One region of the Aquamicrobium lusatiense genome, then DNA from elsewhere that is predicted to be linked to it. Evidence: riboswitches for the same ligand, from Rfam matches in the RefSeq annotation. Region 1 holds a riboswitch; each other region holds the start of a gene.
What was found. A riboswitch is a leader RNA that binds a small molecule or an ion and turns the genes downstream of it on or off. The one in region 1 is predicted to bind cobalamin.

Region 1 (4,499 bases):
CGCGACCGGCAGATCGACGACCTTCTGCCCTGCGAGGGCGCGGAAAGCCGGGTGGACGAGGTTTTCCTGCGCCAGCGCCGGTGCGCCGTAGTCGCTGCTGGAACGGCCGATCAGATCGGGTTTTGCCATGATGAGCTGCTCCAGCGGCAGGCGCGCCGAGCCGGCGATCCCCAGCCTTTCGGCGATGTTGACCAGCCCCGCCGCGGTGAAGATCTCGTTGGCCAGCGTACCGCTGCCCGCCGTATAGCTGTTTGGCTCGTAGAGCGCGATGGTGCGGCCGGATTGCGGGCCGGAGGCGAGACGCGCAAGACCGGCGTCCACCTCGGCGATCAGCTCAGCGGCGCGCTGCTGGCGGTGGAGGAGTTCACCGATGCGGGCGATATGGTCACGGACATCGTCAAAGGAGGTTGCCGGGGCGAATTCCTCCACCCTGAATCCCAGACGGCGCAGCAACCCGACCGTGGCGCGCGAGGAGAATGTGCCGGCGAGAACGAGGTCGGGTTCCATGAGGAAGATTTCCTCGGCAAGCGCGTGATTGGTCACGAAGGCTTCGGCCTGCCGCGCCATCGCCGAGCTGCGCGGATCGCTGGCCAGCACCGAGACGGAATGAAGCTGCCCTTCGCCGGCGATCAGCATGGCGAGCTGGTCGGTGCACAGGTTCATGGAAACGACGCGGGGTGGCGGGGTGTCCTGCGCAAGGGTCGGCATCACGGAAAGACCCAAGGCAAATGCCATCAGCAGATTTGCGCGCCATCCAGCAAAAATGGCGCGCAAAGGGGAATGCTTTCGGCGGTTGCCTTCGGACACTAGAGCATTTCCGGTGAAAAAGGGATCACTTCCAATGCTCTATCTCCTTGTTTCCACGCAGTTCCGGACGCAAAACTGCTTCGCACTTTTGCTGGAACTGCTTTAGAACTTCGCCTTGATTCCGGCGAAGGCAGCGATGCCGGGTGTGCCGTAGCCTTTCACGGTCTGGTAGTTCTCGTTGAGCAGATTTTCACCCCGAAGGTAGATCTGCGTGGACTCCGTGAGCTGGTACGCGACTTTGGCGTTGAGCAGCACATAATCATCCAGCTTTGCGCCGCCGTCCACGACATCCGCGACGAATTTCACGTCTGCGCCAATGGTCCACTTTTCGGCAGGCCGGGCTTCGGCCGAAAGGACAACGGCATGTCGCGGAATGCGGACGTTGCGGGTGCCGTCCGCCTTGCGCGAATCCGTATAGGTGTAGGAGCCGCCGAGGTCGAGCCAGCCGGTGGCGGCGTAGGTGAAGGAAGCTTCGACGCCTTTCGAGCGCGTGGTTCCGGGTGTCTGGTCGTAGTAGCCGCCCCACGGATAGCTGAAATCGTTTATCCAGTCGATCTTGTCGTCCACCCTGATGTGGAAGTAGGTGACATCGGCCGTCAGCGCCCCGCCCAGCAAATGCTGCTCCACACCTATATCGAAGCTGCGGCTCGTCTCCGGCTGAAGGTTGGGGTTGCCCACGCTGGAGGGGGCGTAAAGCTGGTAGAGGCTTGGAGCCAGAAAACCTGTTCCATAAGATGAATGAAGGCGGGTTCCTGTGGTGGCAAACAGGTAGGACGCCGTGCCGCGATAGGTGGTGTGGCCGCCGAATTCGGAATGCTCGTCATGGCGAAGCCCAGCGGTGAGCACCAGATCATTCACCGGTTCGAGGACCGCCTGAGCCCACACGCCGGTAAGATCGAACTTGCCCAGCGGGCTGCCGCCGCCGGCATCGTCGGCTTCCTGTTTCTCATGGTCGAGGCCATATTGCAGGAGAACTCTTTCCGTCGCCTCGAACGATCCCTGATAATCGATCTTCTGCCTTGTGCCGATGAAGGAGCTGGGGAAACCGCCCCACACGCTCTCCCGGTCGGATTTGAAACCTTGAGCGGAGACGGTGTTCTTCAGCCTGCCGTCCATGAGATCGAAATTGAGTCCGAACCGGCCTCCGGTCATCCTCGCCCGCTCATAGCTGTCGGGATCGTCGGGGCCGTTGCCATCGAATTCGGCCTTTGAATTGAGGTGCAAGACCGAGCCGAAGACCGAAAAGGCTTCGTTGATCCTGTGTTCGGCGGTGAGGTCGATATTCAGACTGTCGAGGCCATCCCGCTCCCGGCCGTCTGCCAGAGCCGAGATGCCGTCGGTGTGCAACCCCGAGACGTTGCCTGCGAATCCCGATCCTTCGTTCGCAGCGGTAAATCCGTAGCGGCCCCGCACGGTGCCGAAAGAACCGCCCTCGGCCTCAACCGTATGGTGAACTCCGCTGTCCGGTTGGCCGAGCGTCGAGATGTTCACCAGACCGGCTATGGCACTGGAACCGTAGAGGGTGCTCTGGGAGCCCTTCAGAACGTCCACATTGCTGATGCCGCCGGTGAGAAGATACTGGTAATGCGTCAGCACCTGTGTGCCGGTCGGGTCGGAAATGTCGATGCCATTGTAGAGCGTCTTGACGTAGCCGGAGCCAAGACCGCGCACGAAAAGGCCGGTCGTGCCGCCGAGGCCGCCATTTCTGGCAACCGAAACGCCGGGCAGCAGGTTCAGATAGTCGCTGAGGACCGGACGGGATTTCCCCCCGATTTCCGCCTGCGTGATCTGCTCCACCTTAGAGCCGACCTTGTTCTTCCGGGTCGGGGTGCGGTTGGCGGTTACCGAGATTGTCTTCAGCTCGATGACATCGCCGGCCTGCTGGCCTTCATCCTGCGCCCGGACGGCACCGGTAAGCGTCAGCGAGCAGATGCCGGCAGCCAGAATCGTTGTTCTCATCGTCATTTCCCCCTGCCGGGCACGGGAGCGCCCGGAAAAACAGCCTTTCACCGGGAGCTGGCAGGCAGGGGAGGTGCAGTCTGCACCCTTCGGCCGTACCGGCACGCGGCAACACGTTTCGTGTCACCGCTGCGGACGGCCGCGCCCGATCTCACCCCGAGATCAGACATGGGTGACCGGAACCGGCAGGTCTCCTGACTTCCGCGTCATTGCCTCCCGCCGCCTTCCCGGACCGTCAAGATCCAGTGGCATATCGGGGGAGGCTCGGCGGCTACAGTTGCGGGGGCAGTCGCGGCTTTGCCGGCAATGCGGCAGACCGTGTTCCCTTTTTATCCGTAATCGGAACCAGTTCCGGTTGCGACGCTAAGCATCGCTGGCACGGCGTGTCAATTCGGACAGTACGGGATCAGCAGTGCCCGCAGCGCTTCTCGTCCTTGCGGGGGGGCGAAAATTCCGCTACGTCGCCGCTTTAGCTGACGGGAGCAGGCCATTGACCGACCGACAAGCCGATGTCGCCATCATCATGGGCAGCCAGTCCGACTGGGCGACCATGCGTCACGCCGCCGAAACGCTCGCCGAACTTGGTGTTTCCCACAAAAGCCTCATCGTTTCCGCGCATCGCACGCCGCAACGTCTCTATGACTTTGCCCACGGCGCGAAGGCTGCCGGTTACAAGGTGGTGGTGGCTGGCGCCGGCGGGGCCGCCCATCTGCCGGGCATGACGGCGGCGATGACCTCGCTGCCCGTGTTCGGCGTGCCGGTGGAATCGAAGGCGCTGTCCGGACAGGATTCGCTGTTGTCGATCGTGCAGATGCCGGCCGGCATTCCGGTCGGCACGCTGGCTATCGGCAAGGCCGGCGCGGTCAATGCGGCACTTCTCGCCGCCGCTGTTCTGGCGCTCACCGACGATGCGCTGGCCGGGCGGCTGGAAGGCTGGCGCGCCGCGCAGACCGACAAGGTTGCCTTCGAGCCGAAGGACGACGCGTGATGCTGGCGCCCGGATCGACAATCGGCATCGTCGGCGGCGGCCAGCTTGGCCGCATGCTGGCCATGGCCGCCGCGCGCCTCGGCTACCGCATCGCCGTGCTGGAGCCGCAGGCCGGTTGCCCGGCCGCGCAGGTGGCGAACCGGCAGATCGTGGCTGCCTATGACGATCCGGCCGGGCTGGCCGAACTGGCCGCGATCAGCGATGTCATCACCTATGAATTCGAGAACGTGCCGGTGGAGGCCGCCGAGACGCTCGCAGGGCGCGTGCCCGTTCTGCCGCCGCCCCGGGCGCTGGAGGTGTCCCAGGACCGGCTGAGCGAAAAGCAGTTCCTCAACGGCATCGGTATCGACACGGCCCCCTTCCTTGCCGTCGACAGCGACGCGGACCTTGCGTCCGCCCTGCACAGTTTTGGCGGCAACGGCGTGCTGAAGACACGCCGCATGGGTTATGACGGCAAGGGCCAGCGCGTGTTCCGCCATATGGAAAGCGGCAATTATTCCGGCGTCTTCGAGGCGATGGGGTCGGTGCCGCTGATCCTTGAAGGACTCATTTCCTTCGAGTGCGAGATTTCGGTGATCGGTGCGCGGGGCGCCGATGGCAGGGTGGCGACCTATGCGCCGGCACGCAACGTCCATCGCGACGGCATCCTGCACACCTCCACCGTGCCTGCCGCCGTTCCCGACATTACCGCCGACGTCGCGCGGGCCGCTGCCGCCTCGATACTCGAAGCGCTCGGCTATGTGGG
Region 2 (4,499 bases), on a different contig from region 1:
CCAGCAGGGCGACCAGCAGGAAGGCGGTGACCGCACCGGCGAAGGCGCCGAGCGACATGGATACCGCCCCGCCGCCGATGCCGGCAATCGTCACCGTCACCGCACCCGTCGAGGCACCGGCGGAGATGCCGAGCAGATAGGGGTCGGCCAGCGCATTGCGCAGCAGCGATTGCAGCACGAGGCCGGACAGCGCCAGCCCCGCGCCACAGGATGCGGCCACCAGCGCACGCGGAAGGCGATAGTTCCAGATGATGCCCATGTCGATCGGATCGAGCGGATAGGCAGCACCCAGAACCTTGTTGGCCAGCGTCTGCACCACGATGGAGAGCGGAATGGGCGTCTCCCCGATGCAGGTGCCGGCAAAGACCGTCGCCGCCATGGCGACGAGCCCCGCAGGCCAGCGCCACCACAGGCGCGCTACGGAAGGCCGGCCTGCGGTGGTAATGGTCACCTGGCGATGCCCTTTTCGACCAGCGCGTCCGCCAGCACCTCGATGCCGGAAACCGTGCGCATGGTGGCGTCCATGGCATGGGCGTCCATCACCACGATGCGGTTGTTCTTCACCGCATCCATCTGGCTGGCAACCGGATCGCTCTTCAGGAATTCGAGCTTCTTCTCGAAGTCGTCGGCAGGGAAGCGGCGGCGATCCATTTTTGCGATCACGATCAGCGTCGGGTTGGCCTTGGCGATGGTTTCCCAGCCCACGACCGGCCATTCCTCATCCGATTCCACGATGTTGCGGATGCCGAGCTTGTCCAGCATGTAGGCCGGACCGCCCTTGCGACCGGCGACATAGGGATCGATGTTCATGTCGGCGCTGGAGAACCAGAACACGGCCGACACGTCCTTGAGATCGAGTGCTTTTGCGCGCTCGACCGCATCCTGCTCGCGCTTGACCAGATCGGCGACGACTTCCTCGCCCTTGTCCTGCACGTCGAAGATTTCGGCAAGCTCGCGCACGCCCTGATGGATGGTTTCGGTCGAGAAGGCGGCGGTGCGGGTGCCGTCGACGCCGACCGAGTTGTCCTTGGCCACGCAATCGGCAGGCATCACATAGGTCGGGATGCCGACCTCGTGGAACTGCTCGCGGGTGGCGACGATGCCCTCCGGCCCGACATGCCAGATGAACTGGACGGCAACGACGCCGGGCTTCTTCGCCACGACGCTTTCGAAGCTCGGGTCGTTGTCGGCAAGGCGCTCGACCTTGTCGTTGATCGCCTTGTGCTCGGGCAGAACGTCGGTGAACCAGACGGAGGTGCCGGTCACCTTGTCGCCCAGGCCAAGGGCATAGAGCGCCTCGGTGGCGGCCTGTCCGACGGTTACGCTCGTGGCTGGAGCCTTGTCGAAGGTGATCGTCTCACCGCAGTTTTCCAGCGTGAGCGGGTATCTGGTGGGTTCAGCGGACGCATGGGCCGTGAGCAGCGCAAGGCTGGCGGCGGCAAGTGCCAGACGCGGGAAGGTCATGACGCGAAGTTCTCCGATCGGTTTGCGGCAGGGACCGAAGGCTTCGGGTCGGGACGGCAATGGAAAGCCGCGCATCGCCACGGATGCGCAATAGAGCCCGTACAGGCAGGGACGGCTTCATCGACAACCTCTCCCGGGCACCCCGCCCGGCACATTCAGTTCCAGTTGTCGGCAGGTCTCCTGACTGACGGGTCACCGTCCCTTCCCCACCTTCCCGGGCCGAAGCCCAGTGGCATTTCGGGGAGAGGACTCAACCGCCTACAGTTGCGGGGGCAGTTTCGTTTCGCAGGCCTTTTTGAAGCCTACGGCGAATTCCCTCTTCGTTCCTTGCGGAAACCGACACCTGCTCGTATCGCATGTGCGTCAGGCTTTTCAAGCTATTCGTCGCGCCTTCCCCAGAGCCTTTTGCGGCCCCTGTCGGGGGAAGATCACAGCTTGCAAGCCCGCTCCTGCCTTGACCCATGATGAGGCTGAAAGAGCTGCCGGATGCAGTTGTTGCAGGGAGAGAGGCTCTGACGCTCGCCGGCCTGTGCGAGCACCCTGCCGATCTTGCCGTGGGTGGCACGTCCGGCACGGAGACGCCCGATTTGGGCGCCTCCCGCTGCGGTAAAGCCCTTCAGGTGCTGTTTCGTGATCTGCTGATCTCAGAACCTGTAGTTCAGCCCGACCTTGATCATGTGGAAATCGAGAGCGTTTGAGGCATTGCGGCCGTTCACGGTGCTCGAACTGCCCGGATGGTTGGTGGTCGTCGTCTCATAGATGGGCTTTTCATAGGGCGTGCAGAAGCTCGGATCCATGTCGCACAGCCATGCCATGCTGGGGTCCTGCGAAGGGTCGACCGTTTCATATCCGACGACGGTGGTCGTCGAGGTAGTATAATCCTTGCCTGTGCCGGCACGGGCATTTCTGAACCTGAAATCTTTCTTGCCGAAGCGGCTGTAGGTATAGTCGGCCTTGATCGACCAGTTGTCGTTCAGCGCATATTCGAGACCGCCGCCGATGGTAAAGCCGGCGCGTGTGGCGGCGGCCTTCTCGACGGAGAAAACGGTCGTTTGCGTACCGTTGGGGAGGGTTTCATCGGCCTGGTCGGAAATGTACTGGTCGCGCCACTGTGTTTCGCGGGCGAGCGCCAGTCCACCCGAGGCATAGGCCATGAAGCGGTTGCTGAAAGCGTAGCCGATCTTCGGGCGCAGGCTGGCCATCCAGTCGATGTCGTAGCTCGTATAGGCATCGGCATGGCCCTTGGCCGCCAGAACGGGATCGGTGGACAGAACCTTCTTCGATCCGGTGATGTTGTAGGTCTTGCTCCAGTCTCCCTCCAGACCGAACACAACCCCGTTGTCGAGCTGCCAGTTGTAGCCGGCCTGTACGCCGAACATGGCGCCGTTGAGCTTGAGATCCGCCGATTCCCGGGCAGCGATGGTGCTGTCGGAACCGTCGAGCGTCGTCGTGGAGCCCCATGTGCGGCCGAAGGCGCCGCCGGCATGCACGCCGGCATAGAGCCCGCTCCAGTCGATGGCCGCAGCTTCGCCACCGCGCGCCGCGCCGTGGCCGCCCGACAACCCGGCGAGCGGATTGCTGAACGGCTGGAAACTCTGCTCGCCACCGAAGGATCCCGTCAGGCTCGCATAGAAAGTCCGGCCCGGTCCCGGCTGCGTAACAAGGCCAAGCGGATCGACATAGAAGCGGTCGAACAGGTTCTCCACGCGCACCGCAGCGGTCAGGTCCTCGGTGATCCTGTATTCGGCGAAGACATCGACAAGCGTGTAGGGCTTCCAGTCGACAAGGGAGATGAACTCGCTGGCGCCCTGCGCGGTCACGTCGCCATGGCCGATGGCGCGGGGGCCGACATGGGAAATGCGCCCGCCAACCGTAAGCTGATCTTCGAGCAGCTTCTGCGACAGCGTCAGGTCGATCGTATATTCCGGCTGCACATGGTTGGTGGCATAGTCGCCGTAGAGCGATTTGTTCTCGCAGGTGCCGGCGGTGCGGCAATACTCGACGTTGAGGAAGTAGTTGGCCGAGAGATCGGCCGTGAAACCGCCGATCTCGTAGCGGCCGGAAAGCTCGATGCCGGAGAACTTCGCCCGGTCGATGTTCTCGATGTTCAGCGTCAGCGGCCCCGAGCCGTTACGGACCGACCGTGCGATATAGTCCTTCACACCCCAGTTGAAGTAGCCGAGCTTGAGCATGCCCCGGTCTTCGCCGGTCAGCAGACCGTCACGGGTCAGGTTGGTGCCGACTTCCCAGTTGCTGGAGCGCTCCGGCTTCACATCGGCGTTGGCGACCACGCTGTTGAAGGCCGAGACGGATTCGATGACGCTGGGTGCGCGCATCGTGTTGGAATAGTTGACGTAGAACTGCGAACCGTCGAAGGGCTCCAGCGTCACGCCGACGGATGGGCTGAACCCGCCATCATTGGTGCGGAAGCCGAGAACCCTGCTCTCGATGTCCTCGCGCTCATAGGGATCGTAACGATCCTTCGACCAGAAATGCGAATAGCGAAGCCCGGCGTTCAGCGTTGCCCAGTCGACCGGCTTCCATGCCGCCTTCGCATAGATTGCGGCTTCGTGGCGAATGGCGTCACGCGCGGTGTTCCAGGCTTCCAGCGCCGCCGTGTGGCGGCTGCCGCGCGTATCCTCGCCGCGATAGGACAGGCCGTAGCTGAGATCGACATCGCCATAGCCGGTCGAGAATTTCGACAGGTTGGAGAGATCGGCACCCCACATGTCGGAATCGGAGCCGACCCGGAACCCGGCAGGCAAGCCGATCTGTTCGGGCGTTACGCCGCGACCGCCGCGGATCGGGTTGCGCAGTTCCAGATGCGTCCAGTAGAGATTGCCCTTCAGGTCGAAAAGCTCGTTATCTTCCGGATTCCAGCGATAGCGCGCGGTTACGGTGTCGAGGCTGGTGCCCGACGTCTGCGCCTGCTGCTCCGACTGCCCGTGCTTGCCGATCAGCCGCGAGGCGAGCCGGTCTCCGGCTTCGCTGCGATAGCCGGTATAGCCGAGCTGTAGGGTGTGGTCATCGGCAAA
Region 3 (4,499 bases), on a different contig from region 1:
TTCCCTGGCTTCCTCATTGAGGGCTTTGGCGAACTCCCAGGCCAGTTTCTCGCGACTCTTATAGTGGGCATCATAGAGCGTATCGATCATGGTCATCGGACCGGGCAGAGCCCATTTGATGGGCTGCGTGGTCTGCCGACGCAGAAATTTGGCATCTTCGACAAAAACCGGCTTTTGGCGGGAAACATCGCCGACCACCGTCGGCACACTCGCATCATAGCGATTGCGAATTCGGACCGTCTCACGCTTCTCGAAATCGACACCGTTGAGGTTTTCGATAAACGTCGTGACAAAATGCTGGCGCGTTTGCTCGCCGTCGCTGACGATGTCGATGCCCGCCTGTCGCTGATCGTCCAGAGACAAGCGCAGAGCGTCCCGTTTGCCCTCGGCCAGTTCCTCGTCCTGCAGCTTCCATGGCGACCAGAGCTTCTCAGGTTCCGCAAGCCAGGAGGGTTTTGGCAGGCTGCCGGCTGTTGATGTAGGCAAAAGCGTTTTCAAGACAGATGACCTTTTGTTTCCGTTCAATCAAAGAGCGTAGTTGGCGGACCACTGCTGAAGAATGGCCCTGTATGGTTTGATGAAGTGCTCTTCGGCAAATTTTCCCTGCTCGATGGCCAGCCGGCTGCGTTCTTCGCGATCGTAGACAATCCGGGTCAGTGAATAGTCCTGATGCTTCAGGCTTGGCTGATAGTGTGCCCCCGCAGCAGAATTGGCGTTGTAGATCTCGGGCCGGTAAATCTTCTGGAAAGTCTCCATCGTGCTGATGGTGCTGATCAGCTCCAGATTGGTGTAGTCACCGAGCAGGTCGCCGACAAAATAGAAGGCCAACGGCGCAACGCTGTTCGGAGGCATGAAATAGCGAACCTTCAACCCCATCTTCTTGAAATACAGATCGGTCGAAGATAGCTCGCCCTGCTGATACTCAACGCCCAATACAGGATGACGGTTTTCTGTCCGGCGGTATGTCTTGCTGCTTGACGCGCTCAGGCAAATGACCGGAGGCTTGTTGAAATGCTCTTTATAGGCATTTGAGTTCAGGAAGCACCTGAACAATTTTCCATGAAGATCACCGAAATCATCGGGAATGCTGAATTCAGCCCGATCCTTGTTATGCGCCGGCAGCAGCACGCTGAAGTCATAGTCGCGCACGTAAGAGGAAAAATTATTCCCTACAATGCCCTCGATGCGCTCATTGGTCTTGTGATCAACGATAATCGTTTTCAATATTTCAATAAGCGGGAAGGCATCGCTGTCGCCTTCATCGCCAATGGTCATCTCAGCCGAAATGATCTCAAGCTCGACAGAATAACGATCAGCTTTGGGGTTGTCCCAATGCGCCAGTGCGTTGAACCTGTTGTCAATCATCCTCAGGGCATTGCGCAGGTTTTCCTGACGGTTCTCGCCCCGGGCCAGATTGGCGAAATTGGTCGTGATACGCGTGCTGTCCGCGGGACGATAATCCTCATCGAAACGAACGCTCTTAAGGCGAAACGTGAAATCGTTATTCCTCGCGGCCGGTCGGCGATCGACAGGCGGCGCTCCCGGGGAAGCATCGGAAATTGCGGTTTGAGACATGACTTACCCCAATAAGTTGGGGGCATGGGTCAGCGGACACATAGCAGGATCGACCGCGACGCGGTCTCCGCTACGGCACACCGGGACACCCCGCCCGTGGACGTTATTTCGCCAAGGCAGGTCTCCTGGCTCGCGGGTCGGCGCTGCTGCCCGTCTTCCCGGGGTTTCACCCCAGTGACATGCTGGACATCAGCTCGCCGCTTACAGTTGCGGGGGCAGCTCCGGCTTTCCCGAAAAGACGAGGCACCGGCTTCCCTCTTAGCCCCGGCGCGTTGCACGCAACGACCGGAGAACCTAGGCACGCGCACCTTCCTGCAATTGCAGTCCGAAGTCAATAGGATATAAAGGAATGTTTATATCTTTAAGTCGCAAATGCCAATATCAGGTTCTTCAGTGCCGGCATCTGAACAAAAAAAGCCCCGGCTGATTGCCGGGGCTTCGATTTCAGAGCCGTTCAGTGTTTCACGGAATCATTGAACGGCTCTAAGTCTTTGTTTTGGCGCATTTCCGAACCGGAAAAGTATCTCCACTTTTCCTGGAAACGCTCCAGAGAGAAACCAGATCAGAACTTGTAGTTGAAGCCAACCCGGACCGTATGGAAGTTGAACTTCCGGTCAATGTTGACATCAGCACCACCGATGGTGTCCGAGAACACATTCGCCTTGCCGAGATCGGTGTAGAGATATTCCGACTTCACGGTCCAGTTGTCGGTCACGGCATATTCCGCACCCGCACCCACAGTCCAGCCGGTCTTCGTCTTCTTCACGCTTTCGTTGAAGGCGGTACCGCCCAGATCGCCCTTGGCATAGCTCTTGGTTTCGCCATAGGCGAGACCACCCGTGGCGTAGACGAGGAAGCGGTCGGTCGCCGTATAGCCGAGACGGGCGCGGACCGTGCCGTACCAGTTCAGCTTCGTGCCGATGGCAGCATCAAGAGTGCCAGCGCCAAGCACATTGGCGGAGATATTGGTTTCGCCCTTGACGTTTCCACCCTGAAAATCAGCCTCCACACCATAGACGATCTGATCGGCCTGGAAGTTCCAGCCCGCCTGAACGCCGCCAAGGAAACCGCTGGAGTTCATATTCAGCGAACCGCTGGCCAGCGTACCCGTGGTGTCGGTGACGCTGAACGGATGCTTTGCCTTGCCACCGCCATAGCCAAGGTTGAAGCCGACATAACCGCCGGTCCAGCTATAGAAGGACGCCGGGGCCACCGGGGCAGGCTCGCTGTAAACAATCGCATCAGCAGCATAAGCGCCACCCGAAGCAAGAATGACTGCAACAGCAGCAAGAGAGAGAACTTTTCTCATGACAAAACCTCTTAGTTGAAATCGTGAAATTAACTTACGATCGTCGTCGTAAAATGTCTGTAACATAAAAGACACATTTCGTTACGAAGATCAAAATTCCATAAAATACAGATATTTGAATAGTTAATAATAAATTAAACATACACAAAATGAAATGAAGCCACTCAGAGGAGAAAAATATCTGAGTGGCATCGGATATAACCTTACGATAGGTAAGGATTATGCTTAAGTCACCGCTACACCGAACATAATTTGCGCTGATTTACTATCAGCTCAGCGCGGAGGCAATTTTGTCCTTGAGAGCAAGGCGGCGGCGGCGCAGTTCCGTTTCGGCATCGTCGCTGATCGTGTCGATACGCGTCTCGGACCTGTGTATCTGATCGTTGACGTCGTCATACTCTTCGAGGACACGGGCGAACTCCGGATCCTGCGCCTTGAGAGCATGAATTGCATCGAGCTTGCCGGGGAATTCTTCGCCGAGGGTATGCGGGGTGTTTGACATGTCGCCTCCTGTGGTTTGCTTCCCAAACATAGAAGGTAGGGCGTCGGCCCGGTTGATCAATGTCAAACAAATGGCTGACCCAGCGGAACATCGTGTCGCAGGTCACAGCCTTCGCCGTGCGGGGCAGGCCAGTCAACGATACCGGCAGAATTCCGGGCTGAGAGTTTGCCTTGCCCGTCGATGGTTTCAAAAAAACGCCACCTTCGACGCAACAGCAGCCCGCAGCATCGGGTTACTGCTTACAGGTAAACGCCGCGTCAGTGAACGGTTTCGAGCCCCAGCTTGCGGCGCAGACGCCCGGTCCGCTCCCTGAACATGGCATGGCGCTCGGCTTCCCGCGTCGCGGCAAAAACCATTGAGAGCAATTGCTCCTTCTCGGTCTCGTCGAGAAGAGGCTTCAGGAATTCGGCCGTCTTGTCGATGACCGTCGGCACGTCGGCAACCTGATCGCTGGCCCATTTCGCATAGGCGATCGCTTCGTCGAGTTGCTTGTCGCTTCCGGCTATCAGGGCGATCTGCTCGCGCACGCGTGTCTCGATGATATCTGTCACCGGCCGGTCTTCCGCCGCTATCGCCATGACCACGGTGGCGGCAGCCGTCACAGGGTGATCGATGACTGCGACCGGTGCGATGGCGGCCTTCTTGCGCAGCTTGTTGCGCCGCATGTTGCCGCGCACCTTGCCGACGGCATCCGCCACCTCATTGGCGGCGTCGCTCATATATTTGAGCCGATACCACCAGAATGCCGCAGCCGCGAATATGCCGATAACGGCTACCAGTATATGCATGATCGGGCCTCCATGCTTCGCCTATAGCGAAAACGGCAACCGATCGACAAGACCGTCGGCAGATGAGGCGTCGCCTTCCGCCGGCGGTTACCCGCCAGCGGAAACGATACCAGAGGAAATGAAGGGCGGCTGAAAGCGCCTTCCCGCTCCCCGAAGTGAATCAGCGAACGACCAGGACCGGCACCTTGGAGTGGGTCAGCACTTCCACCGTCTGGCTGCCCAGCAGCAGGCGGCCGAGGCCGCGGCGGCCGTGCGAGGCCATGACAATCAGATTGGCGTCTTTTTCCTCGGCAATCTCGATGATTGCATCGGCGGGCCAGCGGTC

Region 2: linked by a shared signal. The riboswitch ahead of HNR59_RS20160 (ABC transporter substrate-binding protein) and the one ahead of HNR59_RS01235 (TonB-dependent receptor plug domain-containing protein) in region 1 are both predicted to bind cobalamin.
Region 3: linked by a shared signal. The riboswitch ahead of HNR59_RS15470 (DUF1852 domain-containing protein) and the one ahead of HNR59_RS01235 (TonB-dependent receptor plug domain-containing protein) in region 1 are both predicted to bind cobalamin.

The regions. Positions count from the first base shown of each region.
Region 1 covers NZ_JACHEU010000001.1:232,202-236,700, reverse strand. The annotation lists gene HNR59_RS01240 (ABC transporter substrate-binding protein) at 1-774, opposite strand, end outside; gene HNR59_RS01235 (TonB-dependent receptor plug domain-containing protein) at 910-2,766, opposite strand; cobalamin riboswitch at 2,934-3,131, opposite strand; gene purE (5-(carboxyamino)imidazole ribonucleotide mutase) at 3,257-3,754, shown strand; gene HNR59_RS01225 (5-(carboxyamino)imidazole ribonucleotide synthase) at 3,751-4,499, shown strand, end outside.
Region 2 covers NZ_JACHEU010000008.1:41,212-45,710, forward strand. The annotation lists gene HNR59_RS20155 (FecCD family ABC transporter permease) at 1-379, opposite strand, end outside; gene HNR59_RS20160 (ABC transporter substrate-binding protein) at 448-1,464, opposite strand; cobalamin riboswitch at 1,618-1,820, opposite strand; gene HNR59_RS20165 (TonB-dependent receptor domain-containing protein) at 2,109-4,499, opposite strand, start outside.
Region 3 covers NZ_JACHEU010000002.1:298,863-303,361, forward strand. The annotation lists gene HNR59_RS15465 (methionine synthase) at 1-498, opposite strand, end outside; gene HNR59_RS15470 (DUF1852 domain-containing protein) at 526-1,575, opposite strand; cobalamin riboswitch at 1,674-1,888, opposite strand; gene HNR59_RS15475 (outer membrane protein) at 2,138-2,884, opposite strand; gene HNR59_RS15480 (HP1242/YdcH family protein) at 3,153-3,386, opposite strand; gene HNR59_RS15485 (hypothetical protein) at 3,644-4,174, opposite strand; gene HNR59_RS15490 (universal stress protein) at 4,335-4,499, opposite strand, start outside.